2 regions of the Fodinicurvata sediminis DSM 21159 genome follow, and region 2 is predicted to be linked to the other one. Evidence: predicted binding sites of a transcription regulator. Region 2 holds the regulator's gene; the other holds the start of a gene.
The links. The regulator PhoB, encoded in region 2, activates phosphate uptake and scavenging genes when phosphate is short. The targets are predictions, from matches to a motif close to TNTCATAAAACTGTCA.
Positions count from the first base shown of each region.

Region 1: ugpB (sn-glycerol-3-phosphate ABC transporter substrate-binding protein UgpB) is a predicted target of PhoB. The motif match lies at 7,648-7,663, and genes of this name have one in related genera.

Region 1 is NZ_ATVH01000020.1:7,476-17,649, reverse strand. Features, by position in the region: gene G502_RS0117110 (MATE family efflux transporter) at 1-725, opposite strand, end outside; gene dgcN (N-acetyltransferase DgcN) at 884-1,897, shown strand; gene G502_RS0117100 (SDR family NAD(P)-dependent oxidoreductase) at 1,905-2,654, opposite strand; gene G502_RS20995 (GntR family transcriptional regulator) at 2,693-3,400, opposite strand; gene ffh (signal recognition particle protein) at 3,677-5,152, shown strand; gene rpsP (30S ribosomal protein S16) at 5,243-5,668, shown strand; gene rimM (ribosome maturation factor RimM) at 5,702-6,253, shown strand; gene trmD (tRNA (guanosine(37)-N1)-methyltransferase TrmD) at 6,315-7,055, shown strand; gene rplS (50S ribosomal protein L19) at 7,066-7,491, shown strand; gene ugpB (sn-glycerol-3-phosphate ABC transporter substrate-binding protein UgpB) at 7,738-9,060, shown strand; gene ugpA (sn-glycerol-3-phosphate ABC transporter permease UgpA) at 9,164-10,045, shown strand; gene ugpE (sn-glycerol-3-phosphate ABC transporter permease UgpE) at 10,045-10,174, shown strand, end outside.
Region 2 is NZ_ATVH01000013.1:421,167-431,340, forward strand. Features, by position in the region: gene G502_RS0107070 (LysR family transcriptional regulator) at 1-134, shown strand, start outside; gene G502_RS22775 (hypothetical protein) at 179-310, shown strand; gene G502_RS19100 (O-acetyl-ADP-ribose deacetylase) at 373-897, shown strand; gene G502_RS0107085 (bifunctional acetate--CoA ligase family protein/GNAT family N-acetyltransferase) at 979-3,714, shown strand; gene phoB (phosphate regulon transcriptional regulator PhoB) at 3,728-4,420, opposite strand; gene phoU (phosphate signaling complex protein PhoU) at 4,417-5,187, opposite strand; gene pstB (phosphate ABC transporter ATP-binding protein PstB) at 5,218-6,027, opposite strand; gene pstA (phosphate ABC transporter permease PstA) at 6,052-7,368, opposite strand; gene pstC (phosphate ABC transporter permease subunit PstC) at 7,361-8,749, opposite strand; gene G502_RS0107115 (substrate-binding domain-containing protein) at 8,825-9,868, opposite strand; gene G502_RS19105 (ATP-binding protein) at 10,061-10,174, opposite strand, start outside.

The DNA.
Region 1 (10,174 bases), on a different contig from region 2:
GCGGTCCGGACCATGATGTCGCGGTTCACCCGGAACAGGGCCAGCAGGCGCGCGCGAGCGAAGAGTCGCTGGCGAGAGACCAGAACCTGCTGCCTGCGCAGCCTGCGCCAGACCAACAGCAAACCGACCGTCACCGCCGTATATTCGGCGATTACGGTGCCAAGCGCGACCCCTTCGACCGTCATGCCGAGGCCCAGCACAAAATAGAGATTGAGCGCAATATTGAGGCCGTTGAGCGTCAGCTGCACCGCCAGCACATGGGTGGCCCGGTCGATGCCCAGCAGCCAACCGCTGACGGCAAAGGTGATCAGCGTGGCCGGGGCGCCCCAGATACGCAGGTCGTAGTAGCGCTCGCCCAGGGCCGTCACCTCCGCACTGGGGTCGATTACTGCGAAGGCTGCCAGCCCCAATGGCACCTGCAGGACAATCAGGCCCAGGCCAAGGACGCCGCCCACCAGCGCGGCCCGCCAGATCACAGCGGCGCGTTCCACCGCATCCTCCGCCCCATGCGCCTGTGCGGCAAAACCCGTGGTTCCCATGCGCAGGAACCCGAAGATCCAATAGAAGACATTGAAGATCAGGGCGCCGACCGCCACTGCCCCCACATAGGCAGGCCCCGGCATGTGCCCCATGACGGCCGTGTCCACGGCCCCCAGAAGCGGAATCGAAAGGTTGGACAGGATGACCGGTCCCGAAATGCGCCAGACCCGGCGTGACCAGTTCACTTCTGTTGTCTCATGTGCCTGCAAAAGCCCGCTTTCCCCTGACTGCACCCATACGGCATTTTCTTTGCGCGCATTCCATGCGAAAAGATCGCCATGAATGACGAGAGAGGCCGGCGCGCCGGCCCCGGGAGTTTCCGCGTTTAAAGGAAGATATGCGCATGTCCAGCACGATCCGTTCCCCCTACCTTCTCTTTCTCGGTGACGCCCCCGACCAGTTGGCGGCAAAGACCGCCGACGGCATTGCCCACTGGCGCAAGGAGGGCTGTGTCGGCCAACTGCGCCTCGAGGGCTGCCAGGCTGACGTGGGCCTGACGGACCTGAGCCTGGAGCAGGGCCGCGAAGCCGGTGCCCAGACCCTGGTGATCGGCGTGGCCAATCGTGGCGGGCGCTTCTCCCAGGTCTGGCTGGACGTCCTGGGCCAGGCCCTGGAAATGGGCTATGACTTGGCCGCCGGCCTGCACAACCGCCTGGTCGATGTGCCGGTCCTGGCGGAACTGGCACAAAAGCACGGTCGCCAGCTCTGGGATGTGCGCCACCCCACCCAGGAGCTCGAGGTCGCCAACGGCAAGCCGCGCTCGGGCAAGCGACTGCTGGCCGTGGGCAGCGACTGCTCCGTGGGCAAGATGTACACCACCCTGGCGCTCGAGCATGAAATGCAGCAGCGTGGCCTCAAGGCCGATTTCCGGGCCACCGGCCAGACCGGTATCCTGATCAAGGGCACGGGCATCTCCATCGATGCCGTGGTGGCGGACTTCATCTCGGGTGCGGTGGAGTGGCTATCGCCGGACAACGAACCCGACCACTGGGACCTGATCGAGGGTCAGGGGTCTCTGTTCCATGCGTCCTTCGCCGGCGTCTCCATGGGTCTGCTGCACGGCGCCCAGGCCGACGCGCTGGTCCTCTGTCACGAGCCGACCCGCAAGCACATGCGCGGCCTGCCGGACTACCCGCTGCCCGACCTGAAGGTCTGCATGGACCGCAATCTGGAAGCCGCGCACCTGACCAACCCCGATGCCCGCTTCACCGGAATCGCGGTCAACACGGCGAAACTTCCCGAGGACGAGGCCGATGCCTACCTGGAACGTCTGGAGGACCGCTTCGGCCTGCCGGCGGTGGATCCCGTCCGCCATGGGGTCGCCAGCCTGGTGAAGTACCTGGAAGAGGAATTCTGATCCGGGCTCAGCGCCCGCCGGTGACCCGCAGTGTGGCACCGGTCACATAGCCTGCCCCCGGACCGAGAAGGTACACCACCGGATCTGCGATCTCGTCCGGCGTGGCAGCACGTTTCAGCGGTATCTGAGGAGCCAGACGCTGCGCCCGGTCCGGCGCGCCACCCGAGGCATGCAGGTCGGTCTCCGTCAGACCCGGCGCCACGGCATTCACCCGGATCCCGTCGTCCGCACACTCGCGCGCCAATCCAAGCGTCAGGCTGTCCACGCCACCCTTCGAGGCCGCATACCAGACGAACTCATGCGGCGCGCCATTGTAGGCCGAAGGCGATGAAATGTTGATGATCACGCCCCCGGCACCGCCACGTTTCCGGCTCATGCGCAGCACCGCCTCGCGACAGCAGTAGAGCGTCCCCGTCAGGTTGATGTCGATGGTTTCGCGAATCGTTTCCGGATCGGCGTCGACCAGGGGCGAGATGCGCCCAGTCACCCCCGCGCAGTTCACCAGAGCAGAAGGCATCCCCAGTTGACCCACGCAGCGATCGAACAGCCGTGCCACCGCCTGCGCATCACTGACATCGGCCTGAACGGCCATGGCGCGGCGCCCCAGGGCTTCCACCTCGCTGACCAGAACCTCGGCGGCCCTGGAATCACGACTGTAGTTGATGCAAAGGTCATAGCCTTGCTCGGCTGCCCGCCGCACGACAGCCGCACCGATGCCGCGGCTTCCGCCGGTGACCAGGAGGACAGGATTGGTCATTCATTGTGCTCCGGATCTGGATGGAACTGGAAGGCGATTCAACGCTCGCCACTCACCTGTGGCGAGGCGCCGCTGACCGCACCTGCGTCCTGCAGGCGCTGCCAGATTTCGTTGCCGGCGCGGGCGGCATGGACCTCCGCCAAGGACTTGGCCTGTGCGGCATTCCCGGCCAGGACGGCTTCGGCGATCTCGGCATGCTCGTCCCAGACCCGCGGACTGGCCGGAGCACGCTCCAACGCCACTGACAAGGCGCGTCGCAGGTGCGGCCAGGACTGCTCGGCCGTTTCCACCACCACCGGATTGCCGGACAGTTGATAGAGTTGGCGATGGAAAGCGGCGTCGGCCGCCACCAGGGCAGGCACCTCGTTGGCCATCAGGGCCGCACGCCCTTCGGACAGGACAGACTGCAGCCGATCGCGTTCGTGATCGCTCAGCTTGGCCGCCCGGCGGGCGGCCAGCTGGGCGGCCAAGCCATCCAGCGCCACGCGCAACTGATAGAAGGCCCGAACGCGCTCGGCGTCCAGCGGCGCCACCTGCAGGCCCTTGCGTCCCAACTCGGTCAGCAGGCCCTGCTTCTTCAGCATGGCCAGTGCATGACTGACCGGCTGGCGCGACACACCCAGGTCTGCCGCAAGCTTTTCCTGGGCCAGGCGTTCACCGGACTGGATTTCACCCGCCGTGATCGCGGCCAGCAGTTTTTCATAGACCTGGTCGATCAGGGCCGGTTGCTGGGCCAGCGGTTCCATGTTCCCCCCAAAGCAGGCTGCTGCCCGCGGCATTTTCGCATACGGAATTCAATAATGCCGAAAAAATCCTGTCCTGGGAAGGCCGTGAAGCCCAGCATGCCGCATGGGTTTGCGGAATCCGTTTGACGCAGGGGCCGCGGTTTTCTAGGTTCCCTGCATTATCGCCACAGGTTGCCTGTCGGCTCCGAGGAGCTCCACCGGTCCGCGAGTTTTCGCGCAGCGGTGCGAAACCTGCTGTTCGGACGTCCGGCCAGTCGACCCGACGGGAAGGAACGAATGTTCGAATCACTGCAGGAACGTCTCTCCGGCGTCTTCGAGCGCCTGACGAAACGCGGCGCGCTGAGCGAGGAGGATGTCTCCGAGGCCCTGCGCGAGGTGCGTGTCGCCCTTCTCGAGGCCGACGTCGCCCTGCCCGTCGTCAAGGACTTCATCGCCGGCGTCAAGGAAAAGGCCATCGGCCAGGAGGTCCTGCGTTCGGTGACCCCGGGCCAGATGGTGGTCAAGATCGTCCATGACCACCTGGTGGAAACCCTGGGCGGCGCCGATCCCGAGACCGGCGCCATCGACCTGGCGGCCCAGCCGCCGGTGCCCGTCATGTTCGTGGGCCTGCAGGGCTCGGGCAAGACCACGTCCTGTGCCAAGCTGGCCAAACGCCTCAGCGAAAAGGACCGCAAGAAGGTCCTCATGGCTTCGCTCGACACCAGCCGTCCCGCCGCCCAGCACCAGTTGGCGGTCCTCGGCGAACAGGCGGGCATAGCCACCCTGCCCATCGTCAGCGGCGAGCCGCCGCTGGCCATCGCCAAGCGCGCCATGAACACCGGTGCGCTGGAAGGCTACGACGTGGTCATGCTGGACACCGCCGGCCGTCTGTCCATCGACGAGGCGTTGATGAACGAGGTCGCCGAGGTCCGCGACGCCGTCAAACCCAAGGAGACCCTGCTGGTCGCCGATGCCATGACCGGCCAGGACGCCGTGAACGTGGCCCAGACCTTCAACGAGCGCGTCGGCGTCTCCGGCATCGTGCTGACCCGCGTGGACGGCGATGCCCGCGGCGGTGCGGCCCTGTCCATGCGCGCCGTCACCGGCCGCCCCATCAAGCTGCTGGGCGTCGGTGAAAAGCTGGACGCGCTGGAGAACTTCCATGCCGACCGTATCGCCGGGCGCATCCTGGGCATGGGCGACATCGTCTCCCTGGTCGAAAAGGCCGCCGAGAGCTTCGAGCAGGACGAAGCCGAAAAGATGGCCAAGAAGCTCGAGAAGGGCAAGTTCGACCTGGACGACATGGCCAAGCAATTGAAGCAGCTGACCAAGATGGGCGGCATGCAGCAGCTGATGAACCTGATGCCCGGCATGGGCAAGATGCAGGAGCAGCTCAAGAACGCCAATGTGGACGACGGCATGGTCAATCGCCAGCTGGCCATCATCTCGTCCATGACCAAGAAGGAACGCGCCCACCCCGAGATCATCAAGGCCTCGCGTCGCAAGCGCATCGCCTCGGGCTCCGGCACCTCGGTGCAGGAGGTCAACAAGCTGCTGAAACAGTTCGCCGACGCCCAGAAGATGATGAAGCGCGCCCGCAAGCTGGGCAAGAAGGGCATGATGCGCGGCGGCATGCCCGGCATGCCCCCCGGCGGCGGCATGGGCGGCCCTGGTGGCATGGGCGGCCCCGGTAGCGGTATGGGCGGTGGCGGCGGCGGCAGCCTGCCCCCCGGCCTGGGCGACATGAGCAACCCCTTCGGCGGCAAGAAATAGGATCACCCACAGCTGGCCAGGCCTCCGCGGCCCAGGTGCAGCAGCAAGACTTCGAACAACAGCGTATTCAAGGTAAAGAAAGGAAACCCGATGTCCCTGAAGATTCGCCTCGCCCGCGGCGGCGCCAACAAGCGCCCCTTCTACTCCATCGTCGTGGCGGACACGCGCATGCCGCGTGACGGCCGCTTCAAGGAGAAGCTTGGCACCTACAATCCCATGCTTCCGCGCGAGCATGAGGAGCGCATCCGCCTGAACACCGAGCGCATCCAGTACTGGCTGTCTCACGGCGCCCAGCCCACCGACCGCGTGGCCCGCTTCCTGGTCGAGCGCGACCTGATCAAGGCGAAGCCGCGTCGCGAGCAGACCAAGAAGAACCAGCCGGGCGCCAAGGCCCAGGAACGCATGCGCGAGGAAGAAGAGCGCCGCAAGCAGGCCGAGGAAGAGGCTGCGGCCGCCAAGGAAGCCCCTGCTGAGGAGGCACCTGCCGAGGAAAGCAGCGAGGAAGCCCAGGCGTAACCTGGCGGACGGACTGCAGAGGGCGGAGGCGCCATGACCCCGGAAAAGCTTGTCTGTCTGGCCGCCATTGCGGGCGTGCACGGCGTGCGTGGCCAGGTCACGGTCAAGACCTTCACCGAGGAACCGGGGTCCGTGGCGGCCTACGGCCCCTTGCAGGATGAAGAAGGCAATAGCTATCGCCTGCGCCTGAAGGGCCGGAAGAAGGGCATGCTGATCGCCGAAATCGAAGGTGTGAAGGACCGGAATGCCGCCGAGGTGCTGAAGGGCAAGCGACTCTACGTGAAGCGTGACGCCCTGCCCCAGCCAGAGGATTCGGAAGAGTTCTACTTCGCGGACCTGATCGGCCTGGAGGCACGGGACAACGCGGACCGGCTTCTGGGTCACGTCTCGGCGGTGTACAATTTCGGGGCCGGCGACCTGCTGGAAGTGCGGGATGAAACCGGCGGCGAACGCCTGCTGCCCTTTACACGCGACGTTGTTCCTGAAATCGACCTGGATCAGGGACGCGTCCTGGTGGACCCGCCGCCCGAGACAGAGGCGGGATCCGGCCAGGAAGACGAGGAAAAAAACGCGCCGAAAACCTGAGCGGGGCTGGACAAGCCAGTCGTGACAGGTCATAAAGCGCGGCTTCAAGGGATGGACTGTTGTGACGAGCGCGGGGACAGATCGACCACCCTGGACGGCAACCGTCCTGACCCTCTTTCCGCAAGCCTTTCCCGGCCTGCTGGGCGTCAGCCTGGCGGGAAAGGCACTGGAAAGGGATCTCTGGCGGCTCGAAGCTCTGGACATCCGGGGCTTTGCGCGCGATAAACACCGCTCCGTGGATGATACCCCCTTCGGCGGCGGTGCAGGCATGGTGATGCGGCCGGACGTGGTGGGTGCAGCTATCGAGGCCAGCACCGAACGGCCCGGTCCTCTGGTCTATCTCAGCCCGCGTGGGCAGACCTTCGACCAGGCCATGGCGCGCGAGTTTGCCGCAGAGCCCGGCCTTCGCCTGCTCTGCGGGCGATACGAGGGAATTGACGAACGTGTGCTCCAGGCCAGCGGTGCACATGAAGTCAGCATCGGCGACTACGTCCTTTCCGGAGGCGAAGTGGCCACACAGGTGATACTGGATGCCGTGGTTCGGCTTCTGCCCGGGGTCATGGGCAACCAGGAAAGCGGCGGGGACGAGTCATTCGAGGGGGATCTGCTTGAGTATCCCCACTATACGCGACCCGCTGAATGGCAGGGGCGCAGCGTGCCGGAGGTACTGCTTTCCGGCCATCACGAAAGGGTTCGCCAATGGCGGCGGGCCCGCGCAGAGGAAATAACCCAACAGCGGCGGCCGGACCTCTGGCACCGCTACCTTGAACGCCGCCGGACGGGCGGAAACGAGGAAGGATAGGACGAAGGCCATGAATACGATCGAACAGCTCGAGCAGGAGCAGATCGCCACACTGAACGCCAATGCAAAGCTTCCGCGCTTTGCGCCGGGCGATACGCTGCGCGTCAATGTGAAGGTTGTCGAAGGCTCTCGCGAGCGTATCCAGGCCTTCGACGGGGTCTGTATCGCCCGCAAGAATCGCGGCGTGAACTCTTCCTTCACAGTGCGCAAGATTTCCTACGGCGAAGGTGTCGAGCGTGTCTTCCCGCTCTACAGCCCGCGTCTCGACAGTATCGAGGTGCTGCGCCGTGGCGACGTGCGCCGTGCCAAGCTCTACTACCTGCGCAACCTGCGCGGCAAGGCGGCCCGCATCGCCGAGAAGACCACGGGTCTGGCCGGCAAGATCGCACAGAAAGAGCGCCAGGATCAGGCCGACCGCAAGGCCGGTCGCAAGTAACCCGGTTCCCGGCAGACGCCTTGTCTGCCCGGAAAATGTAACCATCGAGAAGCGCCGGCTGCACCAGCCGGCGTTTTTCGTTGCAGCCGGTGGTGGCGCTGCGGCCTGTGGATAAACTCGGGCTTCTCTCCTCTTGCGGTTTATGCTTAAACTCGCTGTAACAAAACCTTCATAGTTGTGTCGTCAGACTATAACCCGGCCCTACTAAGAACCGGGAACCACAACCCGAACAGCAAGGAGAAACGCATGAGAACGCGAAAGACCACCTTGGCCGCAGCCACGGCTGCCACAACCCTTCTTCTGGCCTCGCCGGCCCTGGCCCAGACCGAGGTCCAGTGGTGGCACGCCATGGGCGGCAGCCTGGGCGAGCTTCTGGAAAACATCACCGACGGTTTCAACGCCAGCCAGGATGACTACGTCGTCAACCCGGTCTACAAGGGCGAGTACAACGAAACCATGACCGGTGCCATCGCCGCCTTCCGTGCCGGCGAACAGCCGCACATCGTGCAGATCTTCGAAGTGGGCACGGCCACCATGATGGCGGCCGAAGGGGCCATCCGCCCGGTCTACGAGGTCATGGAGAACTCCGAGATCGAGTTCAATCCCGACGCCTACCTTCCGGCCGTGACCGGCTATTACACCACCACCGAAGGTGACATGCTCTCCATGCCCTTCAACAGCTCGACGCCGGTCATGTTCTACAACAAGGACGCCTTCGAGGAAGCCGGTCTGGACCCCGAGGCGCCGCCGCGCACCTGGCCCGAGCTGGAAGAGGCCTCCCAGGCGCTTCTGGATGCCGGATACGAGTGCGGCTTCACCACTGGCTGGCCGTCCTGGGTGCAGCTGGAGAACTTCAGCGCCCTGCACAACGTGCCCTTCGTCAGCGGTGCGAACGGTTTCGCCAGCACCGACATCGAGGCCCTGTTCAACAGCGACCTGCACAAGAAGCACATCGGCAAGATGGTCGAATGGCAGGAAAGCGGTGTCTTCAGCTACGGCGGGCGCTACAGCGACAGCCGGCCGAAGTTCGTCAGCGGCGAATGCGCCATGTACACCGATTCCTCGGCCAACCGGGCCTCGCTGGTCGCCGGGATCGAGGACTTCGAATTCGGCATGGCCATGCTGCCCTATTGGCCGGATGCCGAAGGGGCGCCGCAGAACTCCATCATCGGCGGTGCGTCCCTCTGGGTCCTGGAAGGCCATCCGGATGAGGAATACGAAGCCGTGGCCGCCTTCTTCGAATACCTCTCCTCGCCGGAAGTCCAGGCTGAATGGCACCAGAAATCGGGTTACCTGCCGATCACCCAGGCGGCCTTCGAGCTGACGCAGGAGCAGGGTTACTACGAGGAGAACCCGGGTGCGGACGTCTCCGTCAAGCAGATGAACCTGAACGAGCCGACGGAGAACTCCAAGGGCCTGCGCATCGGCAACTTCCTTCAGATCCGCGACATCATCAACGAAGAGCTGGAAGCTGCCTTCTCGGGTGACAAGTCCGCTTCCGACGCGCTGGACGAAGCCGTCGAGCGCGCCAATGGCGAACTGGAGAAATTCCACCGCCAGAACAACTGAGCGCACTTGATGTCCTGACCGTTTCGGCCGGGAGAGTCCTTGCCACTCTTCCGGCCGAATGGTCTTTTCTCAACAGTCGATCTGCCAGACACCCGGCCCCTGCATGCTGAAACGCGTTCACTTCCGACGATCCTACCTGCCCTATCTGCTGGTCCTGCCGCAGATCGTGATCACGCTGGTCTTCTTCATCTGGCCGGCCCTGCAGGCCCTCTATCAGTCGCTTCTTATCGAGGACGCCTTCGGCCTGAGCTATGAGTTCGTCTGGTTCGAGAACTTCATCGCCCTCTTCCAGGACGGCAGCTATCTCTATTCCTTCAAGATCACCATCATATTCAGCGCCGCCGTCACCTTCTCGGCCATGGCGCTGGGGCTGTGCTTCGCCACCATGGCCGACCGGGTGATCCGCGGGTCCAGCATCTACAAGACACTTCTGGTCTGGCCCTATGCCGTTGCCCCGGCCCTGGCCGGTGCGCTCTGGGCCTTCATGTTCGACCCGACCCTGGGGATCATCTCCAGCTTCCTGAAATCCATCGGCTATGACTGGGATCACCGCCTGGATGGCACGGACGCCATGATCCTGATCGTCATCGCGGCCACCTGGAAACAGATCAGCTACAACTTCCTGTTCTTCCTGGCGGGCTTGCAGGCAATCCCGAAATCGCTGACCGAGGCGGCCGCCATCGACGGCGCCGGGCCCTTCAAGCGTTTCTGGACCATCCTCTTTCCGCTGCTCTCGCCGACCACCTTCTTCCTGATGGTGGTGAACGTGGTCTATGCCTTCTTCGAGACCTTTGGCATCGTTCATGCGGTGACCGATGGCGGGCCGTCCAATTCGACCTCGATCCTGGTCTACAAGGTCTACAAGGACGGCTTCATCAACCTTGACCTGGGAAGCTCCGCAGCCCAGTCGGTCATCCTCATGGTGATCGTGATCTCGCTGACCGTCTTCCAGTTCCGCTATATCGAGAAGAAGGTGCAGTACTGATGGTCGAGAACAATCGCTGGGTAAAGGTCTCCTCGCACCTGATCCTGCTGCTGGGTCTGGCCGCCGTCATCTTCCCCATCTACATCATGGTGATCGCGACGACCCATACCGGGCCGGCGCTGCAGCGTC
Region 2 (10,174 bases):
ATGAGCTTGAGAACGGACGGCTTGTCGAGATCGAGAGATTCCCGCAACTAAGTGAAACCTTCTATGCGGTGACACTGTCACGGCGGTTTCCCAATCCTCTTCTGAGAGAGCTGATTTCCAATTTAGCTGCGTGAAAGAACGCACCTGGTCAGTTATCTCGGATAGCGCCGGCGCGTAGATGGCTCAGGCTCGGGTATATATCTTTGCCGATGACGCTTACGACCGCTCCCGGCTTCCAGGCGAGGCCTTCTTCCACAGCTTCGTGATCGAGCGCAGCTTCGGTTGGCGTCCCTGGAAGGATCAGCCATGAACCACTTATTGAACCAACGCTGAGACTTTGACCGCGACAAAGCCCCTGATAGACTTGCGAACATGACCGAGCGGAAACTGGAGCTGTACAAGGGAGATATCACCCAGCTTGCGGTTGATGCCATCGTCAATGCGGCCAACAGCGAGCTACGGCCCGGCGGAGGAGTCTGTGGCGCCATTCACCGGGCGGCCGGTCCTGAGCTTGCCGAGGCCTGCCGAAGGCTGGGCGGCTGTCCCACGGGCGAATCACGGATCACGCCGGGTTTCGGCCTGCCTGCCACCCATGTCATTCACGCCGTGGGCCCGGTCTGGCAGGGCGGAGACAGCGGTGAAGAGGACGCACTGGCCAGCTGTTACAGGAACAGCCTGCGCCTGGCCGAGGAGAACGGACTGGATTCCCTCGCCTTTCCGGCCATCTCGACAGGAATTTTCGGGTTTCCCATGGCGCGCGCGGCGCGGATTGCGGTCTCCAGCGTGCGGGAGGCGATGAAGATGCAGGTGCATCCCGCAAGGGTCGTCTTCTGTGTCTTCGATGAGGAAACGGCCGCCGTCTACCGGGACCTGTTGTCCGGGGACAGCCCGGAATGACACTTGCCAGTCCTTGCCCGCTGTTTACGCTGCAGTGCGGCATCCTGTAAGTGGATCTGACAGGACCAGGGAGACAGCACCGTGACCACGCGCAATCTTGAATCCTTCTTCCACCCCCGCAGCGTCGCCCTGATCGGGGCCAGCGGACGCAAGGGATCGGTCGGTCACTTTCTGGCCCGCAACCTGTTTCATAGCGGCTTCCAGGGCCCCATCATGCCGGTCAATCCACGTCGGGAATCCATCGAGGGCGTGCTGGCCTATCCCTCCGTTGCCTCCCTGCCGCGCGTGCCCGACCTGGCCATCATCTGCACCCCGCCGGAAACCGTGCCGGACCTCACCCGCGAGCTGGCCGAGCGCGGAACCAAGGCTGTCGTGGTGGTAACCGCCGGTTTCGGCGAAGGCGGACAGGAAACGGGTCATAACCTGCGTCAGGCGATGCTGTCTGCCGCGCGACCCCACACGCTGCGAGTGGTCGGTCCCAATTGCGTCGGGCTGCTGGCCCCACACCAGGGCCTGAATGCCAGTTTCGCTCACCAGGCCGCCCTGCCCGGAGACATGGCTTTCGTCACCCAGTCGGGGGCTATCGTGACGGCCATGCTGGATTGGGCCACAGGGCGCGGCATCGGCTTCTCCCATGTTGTCTCCCTGGGTGACATGGCGGACGTGGATTTCGGGGACATGCTGGACTACCTGGCGGTGGACCCTCAAACGCGTGCCGTAATGCTCTATGTCGAGGCGGTCACTGACGCGCGCAAGTTCATGTCGGCGGCTCGGGCCTGTGCACGCATCAAGCCGGTCATCGTCATCAAGGGCGGCCGCAATGCCGAAGCGGCGAAGGCTGCAACCTCGCATACCGGCGCCCTGGCAGGTGCGGACGAGGTCTATGACGCGGCCTTCCGGCGGGCTGGCGTGTTGCGCGTTTTCACGCTGGAGGAACTGTTCGATGCGGTACAGACACTGGCGACATCCACACCGCTGCGGCATGGGGACCGTGATCGGCTGGCCATCCTGACCAATGGCGGCGGCCTGGGCGTCCTGGCCACCGATGCGCTGATCGAACACAAGGGTCACCTGGCAGAGCTTTCGGACGAGACAATGCAGGGCCTGGAAGCGGCCCTTCCGCCTACCTGGAGTCACGGCAACCCCGTGGACATCGTCGGGGATGCGGATCCGGAACGCTATCGGAACGCAACGCAGAACCTGCTGGAAGACAAGGGCGTGGATGCCCTGCTGGTCATGCATTGTCCCGTGGCGGTGGCGGACCCGAATGCCGTGGCAGAGAGCGTTATTGAAACCGTTCAAGCGCGACCGTCCCGGAAACGAAAGCCGATCTTTACCGCCTGGCTCGGTGACCAGGCCGTGGCCGAGTCACGTTCGCTCTTCGCCGAGAGCCACATTCCTACCTATGATACGCCGGAGCGGGCAGTACGGGGCTTCATGCACCTGGTGCGTTACCGCCGCGGCCAGGAAGAGCTGATGGAAACGCCAGCCAGTCTGCCGGATGAGAAGGATCCGGACCGTGAATCGGTGCAAGCCTTGCTGGAAGAGGCCCTGGCCGAAGGCCGCGAATGGTTGAGCGAGCCTGAAGCCAAGGCCCTGCTGTCCTGCTATGGCGTCGCCACAGTGGAGACCCGCAAGGCTGCTGATCCGGACGAGGCCGTGCGCCAGGCCGAGGAAATCGGCTTTCCCGTTGCCCTCAAGATCCTGTCCCCGGACATCACGCACAAGAGCGATGTGGGCGGTGTGAAGCTGGACCTGGCCAACAGTGACAGGGTGCGGATAGCGGCCGAAGAAATGCTGAAACGCGTGCGGCAGGCCCGGCCCGAGGCCCAGGTGGATGGCTTCAGCGTCCAGGCCATGTGCCGGCGTCCCGGGGCTCAGGAGTTGATCCTGGGCCTGACCGAGGATCGCCAGTTTGGCCCGGTGATCCTGTTTGGTGAAGGGGGCACTGCCGTCGAGGTTATCCGTGACAAGGCGGTTGGCCTGCCGCCGCTCAACATGACACTGGCTCATTCGTTGATGGCCGAAACCCGGATTCACGACCGCCTGAAGGGCTATCGCGCTCAGGCGCCTGCCGACCTTGACGCCATTGCAGCGGCGCTGATGCATCTCTCGCAGATTGCGGCCGAGCGGCCCGAAGTGCGCGAAATCGACATCAATCCCCTGTTGGCCGACGAAAAGGGCGTGATCGCCCTGGATGCCCGCGTGCGGCTGATGCCACGCGACGCGGTGGACAACAGCCGTGGTCCTGCCTATCGCCTGGCCATCCGGCCCTACCCGCGCCTGCTGGAGCAGTGGGGGCACTTGATGGATGGGACGGAGATCTTCATGCGGCCGATCCGGCCCGAGGACGAGCCGGCCCTGAATGAGCTCTACAAGCACCTGACGCCAGACGATGTGCGCATGCGCTTCTTCTCGCACATGGCCGAGTTGAGCCATGAGTCCGCCGCGCGCTTTACCCAGATCGACTACAATCGCGAAATGGCGCTGGTCGCCATCTCTCCGGAGAATCCGGAGGATTTGTGGGGCGTGGTGCGCATTGCGGCCGATCCCGAGAACGAGCGCGCAGAATATGCCGTGGCGGTGCGCTCTGACATCAAGGGGCGGGGTCTTGGGTACCTGTTGATGCGGCGCATCCTGGATTATGCCGCCCGCCGCGGCATCCAGGAAGTCTGGGGGGATGTCCTGAGCGAGAATGCGCGCATGCTTCAGCTGGTCAAGGATCTGGGCTTCGATCGTCGCCTGCTGGCCGAAGACACCAACGTTGTCCGTGTGAGCCGGAAGCTGGAGCCGGCCAAATCCCAGGGCAAGGCTTGATCAGGCCGGGCTTTCAGGCACTGGGCGAGTCCAGGGAGTAGCCGGCCGAGCGCACCGTGCGGATCAAGTCGCTCTGCTCGCCCTCGTTCAGGGCCTTGCGCAGACGGCGTATATGCACGTCCACGGTGCGCGGCTCGACATAGACATCATGACCCCAGACGGCATCCAACAGCTGCTCGCGGCTGAAGACCCGGCCGGGGTGCTGCATGAGGTGGCTGAGCAGGCGGAACTCGGTGGGGCCCAGGTGAACGTTGCGTTCGCCCCGGCGCACCCTGTGGGCGTTGAGATCCACGGAAATGTCCGCGAAACTCAGGGTTTCTCCCGAAGTTGCAGGAACCGCGCGTCGCAGGACAGCGCGCACACGGGCCAGCAGCTCGGCGGGCGAGAAGGGTTTGGTGATATAGTCGTCTGCGCCGCTTTCCAGACCGCGCACCTTGTCGGTTTCCTCGCCGCGCGCGGTCAGCAGGATGATGGGAATTTCGCGGGTCTCGCGATCGCGGCGCAGCTGGCGGCAGACCTGGAGCCCGGACATGAGCGGCAGCATCCAGTCCAGCAGGATCAGGTCGGGCTTCTCTTCCTGGGCGACGGTCAGGGCCTCTTCCCCGTCCCGGGCCTCGAGCAGGTCATAGCCTTCGCGTTCCAGGTTGTACCGCAACAGGGTGACCAGCGCTGCTTCATCCTCGACGATCAGGATGACCGGCTTCATTTTTGTTCATCTCCGTTGTTGGATCCCGAACCGGGGGTCTTGTCCTCGTTCGGCGGTTCGACAACCGCGAAGCTGGAGGTATCGCCCTTGGGGCGGTCGATCATGATCTGGTTGCCGGTGGCCATGAAATAGACGATTTCGGCGATGTTGGTGGCGTGATCGCCGATGCGCTCGATGTTCTTGGCGATGAACAGCAGGTGGGTTCCCGACGTGATGGAGCGTGGATCCTCCATCATGTAGGTCAGGGTCTCGCGGAACAGGCTGGTGTACATCTCGTCGATTTCCTGGTCGCTTTCCCAGACGTTCAGCGCCATGTTGGCATCGCGTTTGGCATAGGCGTCCAGGACCCGCTTGATGTTGGTCTGCACCAGCTTGGCCATGCGCGGCAGGGAGCGCACGGGATCCAGCGGCTGCTGATGGTGCAGGGCCACCGCCCGCTTGGCCACGTTGGCGGCATAGTCACCGATGCGTTCCAGGTCGCTGGCCACCTTTAGCGCCGAAATGACCATGCGCAGGTCTGAGGCCACGGGCTGGCGCAGGGCCAGCATCCGCACGGTGTAGGTATCGAGCTCATGCTCGATCTCGTCGATCTTCTCGTCGTTGCGGATGGTGCGCGTGGCCAGTTCCTGGTCATTGCGCACCAGGCTATCCACGGCGTCGGCCAGCTGGGTTTCCGCCAGACCGCCCATGCGGGCGATCAGTTCCTTCAGGTGTTCCAGTTCCTCATCGTAGGACCGGATGATGTGGTCGCCTTGCTCTGAAGTCATCGTAACTCTCCGCGGATAGGGCCGGGGGCATCAGCCGAAACGGCCCGTAATATAATCCTGTGTGCGCTGGTCGCCGGGGTTGGTGAAGATCTGCTCGGTCTCGCCAACCTCCACCAGGTTGCCCAGATGGAAGAAGGCAGTGCGGCGCGAGACACGCGCGGCCTGCTGCATGTTGTGAGTGACGATCACGATGGTATAGCTCTGCTTGATCTCGTCGATCAGCTCTTCGATCAGGGCCGTGGCAATGGGGTCCAGCGCCGAGCAGGGCTCGTCCATCAGGATCACTTCCGGATTGACCGCAATGGCGCGCGCGATGCACAGGCGCTGCTGCTGGCCACCCGACAGGCCTGTGCCGGGCTCGTCCAGGCGGTCGTGCACTTCCTTCCACAGCCCGGCGCGGCGCAGGCTGGTTTCCACGATCTGCCGCAGTTCCTCCTTGTCGCGTGTGAAGCCGTGAATGCGCGGACCGTAGGCCACGTTGTCGAAGATCGACTTGGGAAAGGGATTGGGCTTCTGGAAGACCATGCCGACCCGTGCACGCAACTGGACGGGATCGATGGAGCGATCGTAGATGTTCTGGCCATCCAAAGTAATCTCGCCACTGATCCGGCAGATGTCGATGGTGTCGTTCATGCGATTCAGGCAGCGCAGGAAGGTCGACTTGCCGCAGCCCGAAGGCCCGATCAGCGCCAGCACCTCGTTGGGGCGGACGTCCAGGTTCACACCGTGCAGGGCCTCGCTGTCGCCGTAGCTGACCCTCACGTCACGGGCCCGCATCTTCGTTTCGCCGATGTTCTCAGCCGCCATTAGCTTTTCCGCCGTCTTGGTCTCGTAATTCATGATCGTCGCTTTCGTTCGGCCCCGTTACCAGCGTTTCTCGAACCGCTTGCGCAGGAAGATCGCTGTTGCATTCATGAGGATCAGGAAGCCGAGCAGCACCATGATACCTGCCGAGGTGCGCTCGACGAAACCACGCTCGGAGGAATCGGCCCAGATATAGATCTGCGAGGGCAGCGCCGTGGAGGGACTGAACATCGAGTCCGGGGCCGAGGTGATGAAGGCGTTCATGCCGATCATCAGCAGTGGAGCGGTTTCTCCCAGCGCCTGCGCCAGGCCGATGATGGAGCCGGTGAGGATGCCCGGCAGGGCCAGCGGCAGCACGTGATGGAAGACCATCTGCATCTTGGAGGCGCCCAGGCCGTAGGCGGCCTCGCGGATCGAGGGCGGGATGGAGCGCAGGCTGGCGCGCGCGGCGATGATGATGGTGGGCAGGGTCATGAGTGTCAGGGCCAGGCCGCCCACCAGGGGTGCCGAGCGCGGCAGCCCGAAGACCTGGATGAAGACCGCCAGGCCCAGCAGGCCGAAGATGATCGAGGGCACGGCCGCCAGGTTGTTAATGTTGATCTCGATGAAGCTGGTCAGGCGATTCTTCGGCGCGAACTCCTCCAGATAGATGGCGGCGCCGACCCCGAGGGGGATCGAGAGGACCGCGACAACCAGCATCAGATAGAACGAACCCACGATGGCGCCCCACAGGCCGGCCTGTTCCGGCTGCCGGCTGTCGGCCTGGGTAAAGAGGTTGGAGTTGAAGCTGGTGGAGATCTGCCCCTGGTTCTCCAGGTAGTCCATCCATTCGTACTGCAGGTTGCTGACGCGCCGGCGTTCCTCGGGGACGACGCGGGGTGTGTTGCCCTTGAAGGCCTGGTCGATGTCGCTGCTGGCCAGGAAGGACATGGACACGCGCTGGCCGATCAGTGACGGCTCCGCCAGCAGGCGCGCACGCAGTTGCCGGTAGCCCTGGCCGCTGAGGACGCCGCGCAGATCGCGCGCCGCGCCGGGAGCGTCGGCATTCGGCAGGTTTTCCGCGAGGGCGCTGGACAGCAGGTTGCGGTAGTTGCCGGCGCCGATTTCCTCAGCCGTGGGCGTCGTCCCCTCGAAGGTGAAGTCGGCGGGATCGACATAGACCTCCAGCTCGATCTCCGTGTTCACGAAGGCGGTATAGCCCTGGCTGACGATGGTGAAGAGCAGCACCGCGAGCACGCCCAGTGCCGCCACGATCGCGGCAATGCCGTAGAGCCGGAAACGCCGTTCGGCGGCATAGCGACGGCGCAGGCGGTCCTGGGCTGCCGCCGAGGTGTGCAGGCCGTGTGTCGGGAAGGAGCTCGGGGTCGTATCAGTCATATTTCTCGCGATATCTGCGGACCACCAGGATGGCCATGACATTGAGGCAGAGCGTGGTCAGGAAGAGCATGAAGCCCAACGCGAAGGCGGACAGCGTCTTGGCGCTGTCGAAGGCCGTGTCGCCCGTCAGGTTGGCCACGATCTGGACCGTCACGGTTGTGACCTGCTCCAGCGGGTTGAGTGTCAGGTTGGCGGACAGGCCGGCGGCCATGACAACGATCATGGTCTCGCCCACCGCGCGGCTGACGGCCAGCAGGATGGCGCCGACAATGCCGGGCAGGGCGGCCGGAAAGATCACCTGGCGGATGGTTTCGGACTTGGTCGCGCCCAGGCCGGCGGAGCCTTCGCGCAGGGACTGCGGGACTGCGCGGATCGCGTCGTCCGACAGCGAGGAGACGAAGGGAATGATCATGATGCCCATGACCGAGCCGGCGGCCAGGGCGCTGTTGGCCGAGACCGGAAGGCCCAGGACCTCGCCGACCTGCCGGAAGGCCGGCGCTACCGTAAGGGCGGCGAAGAAACCGTAGACGATGGTCGGAATTCCGGCCAGCACCTCCAGCACGGGCTTGATCGAACCGCGGATGCGCGAAGGCGCATACTCCGACAGGTAGATGGCGCTCAACAGGCCAATGGGCACGGCCACAGCCATGGCGATGGCCGCGATCAGCATGGTGCCCATGAAGACCGGCACGGCCCCGAACGCGCCGGAGGAGCCCACCTGGTCCTCGCGGATGGCGGTCTGCGGACTCCACTTCAGCCCGAAGACAAAATCGATGATGGAATAGCGTTCGAAGAAGCGCAGGGATTCGAAGAACAGTGAGATCACGATACCGAAGGTCGTGATGATGGCGATCACCGAGCAGAGGATCATCAGCACCTGGGCCGTGCGTTCCACGCGATGGCGCGCCTGAAACTGCGGGGCGAGATGACGCGCGGCAAAGGCCAGCGCCATGAGGGAGAGTGCCAGCGCCAGGATGCCGACAGCCCACTGGCCGCTCGCCTGCAGGCTGTTCATGTACTCGGCCGCGGCAATGATGACCGGATCGTCCGAGGCGAAGCCCCCGCCGAAAGCCGTGTTCTTGATGGTCGCTAGCAACAGCCCGCGCTTGCCTGCGTCCGCACCTTCCAGCCGTTCCGCAGGCAGGGAATACAAGGCCATCTGGTCGATGATCGCCTGTCCGAAAAGGCTCCAGCAGAGCAGGACCACCAGGCTGGGCAGGGCCGCCCAGAGTGCGACGTAAGACCCGTGATAGGCTGGCAGGGAGTGCAGCTTGCCTGCCACCGCACCATCGCCTGCCAGTTTCCAGGCGCGCCGTTTGCCCAGGAAATAACCGTAGACGGCCAGCAGGATGACGATCAGGGCAACGGTGGTCAGGGGCATGATGCTGGAGTACCTGCCAAGAAGAAATGGCGGCGCGAAACTGTGTCGGTCTCGCGCCGCCGGGTGAAGGGATCCTTACTCGAAGCGGCTCATGTGTTCGCCGTTGCGCACGCTCTCACGGGTTTCGGCCCGCTCGTTTTCGGGCGCCGGCACCAGGCCGATGTCCGTCAGATAGCCGCCCGGACCGATGGCGGCCTCGTTGGTGGCCTCTTCGATGAAGGCTTCCATGCCTGGAATGACACCGCGATGGGCGTTCTTGTAATAGAGGAAGATCGGCCGGGAGACAGGGTACGAACCGTCGGCGATTGTGGCTTCCGCAGGTTCGACGCCCTCGATGGAGACCACCTGCAGGCTGTCCTGATTCTCGTAGAAGAAGGAATAGCCGAAGATGCCGTAGGCCGTGGGATCGGAATCGAGGCGCTGGACGATCAGGTTGTCGTTCTCGCCGGCTTCGATGAACTTACCGTCCTCGCGCATGCGCTGGCAGACTTCCTCATAGCGAACCTCGTCGCTTTCGTGCAGGGCTTCGATGGCCTCGAACTCGCTGCAGCCGGCTTCCATCACCAGCTCGACCCAGGCATCGCGCGTGCCGGAGGTCGGTGGCGGCCCCATGACCTGGATCTCGGCATCGGGGAAATCGGGGTTCACGTCGGTCCAGGTCTCGTGCGGGTTTTCGACGATCTCGCCATCGACTGCGACCTCGGCGGCCAGGGCCTGGTGCAATTCGGCCAGGCTGATGTCGAAAACCTCGCCGTCACGGCTGGTGGCCAGGGCAATGCCGTCGTAGCCGAGCAGCTGTTCGCTGATGTCGTCGACACCATTGCCGCCACAGAGTTCGTATTCCGATTGCTTCATGGCACGCGACGCACCGGTCAGGTCGGGATGGTCCACGCCGACACCCTGGCAGAAGATCTGCATGCCGCCGCCGGTGCCGGTGGACTCGATGACCGGGGCCGCATTGCCGGTCATGTTGGCGAATTCCTCGGCGAGCACCGTGGAATAGGGAAAGACGGTCGAGGAACCCACGCCGCGAAGCTGTTCGCGGGACTGGGCCTGGGCGCCGGAGGCTACAGCCAGGGCCGCGGCCGCCAGGGTGCTGGCAAGAAGAACCTTTTTCATGAGTTGCTCACCTCCTGAAGGGTGCAGTTTCAGATTTGGATCCCTTGAGGCACAGGTCACGTGCCTGCGGGCCTCAACGATGCGGCTGACCCTATCCAGACTTGGAAAAGGTTATATGACCTTTGTGTTACGGTTTTTTGAAACCCGGCCGTTTTTTTTACAGACCCGGGACCGAAGTTTCATGCGCAAGGTCTAGTCGGATTGGCGATCCTTCAGGCTTTCCTGCTCCGCTCGGGTTTCGGCAGGCAGGTAGACGGTAAAGGTCGAACCTCTGCCTACTTCGCTGTCCACCTTCAGGAAGCCGCG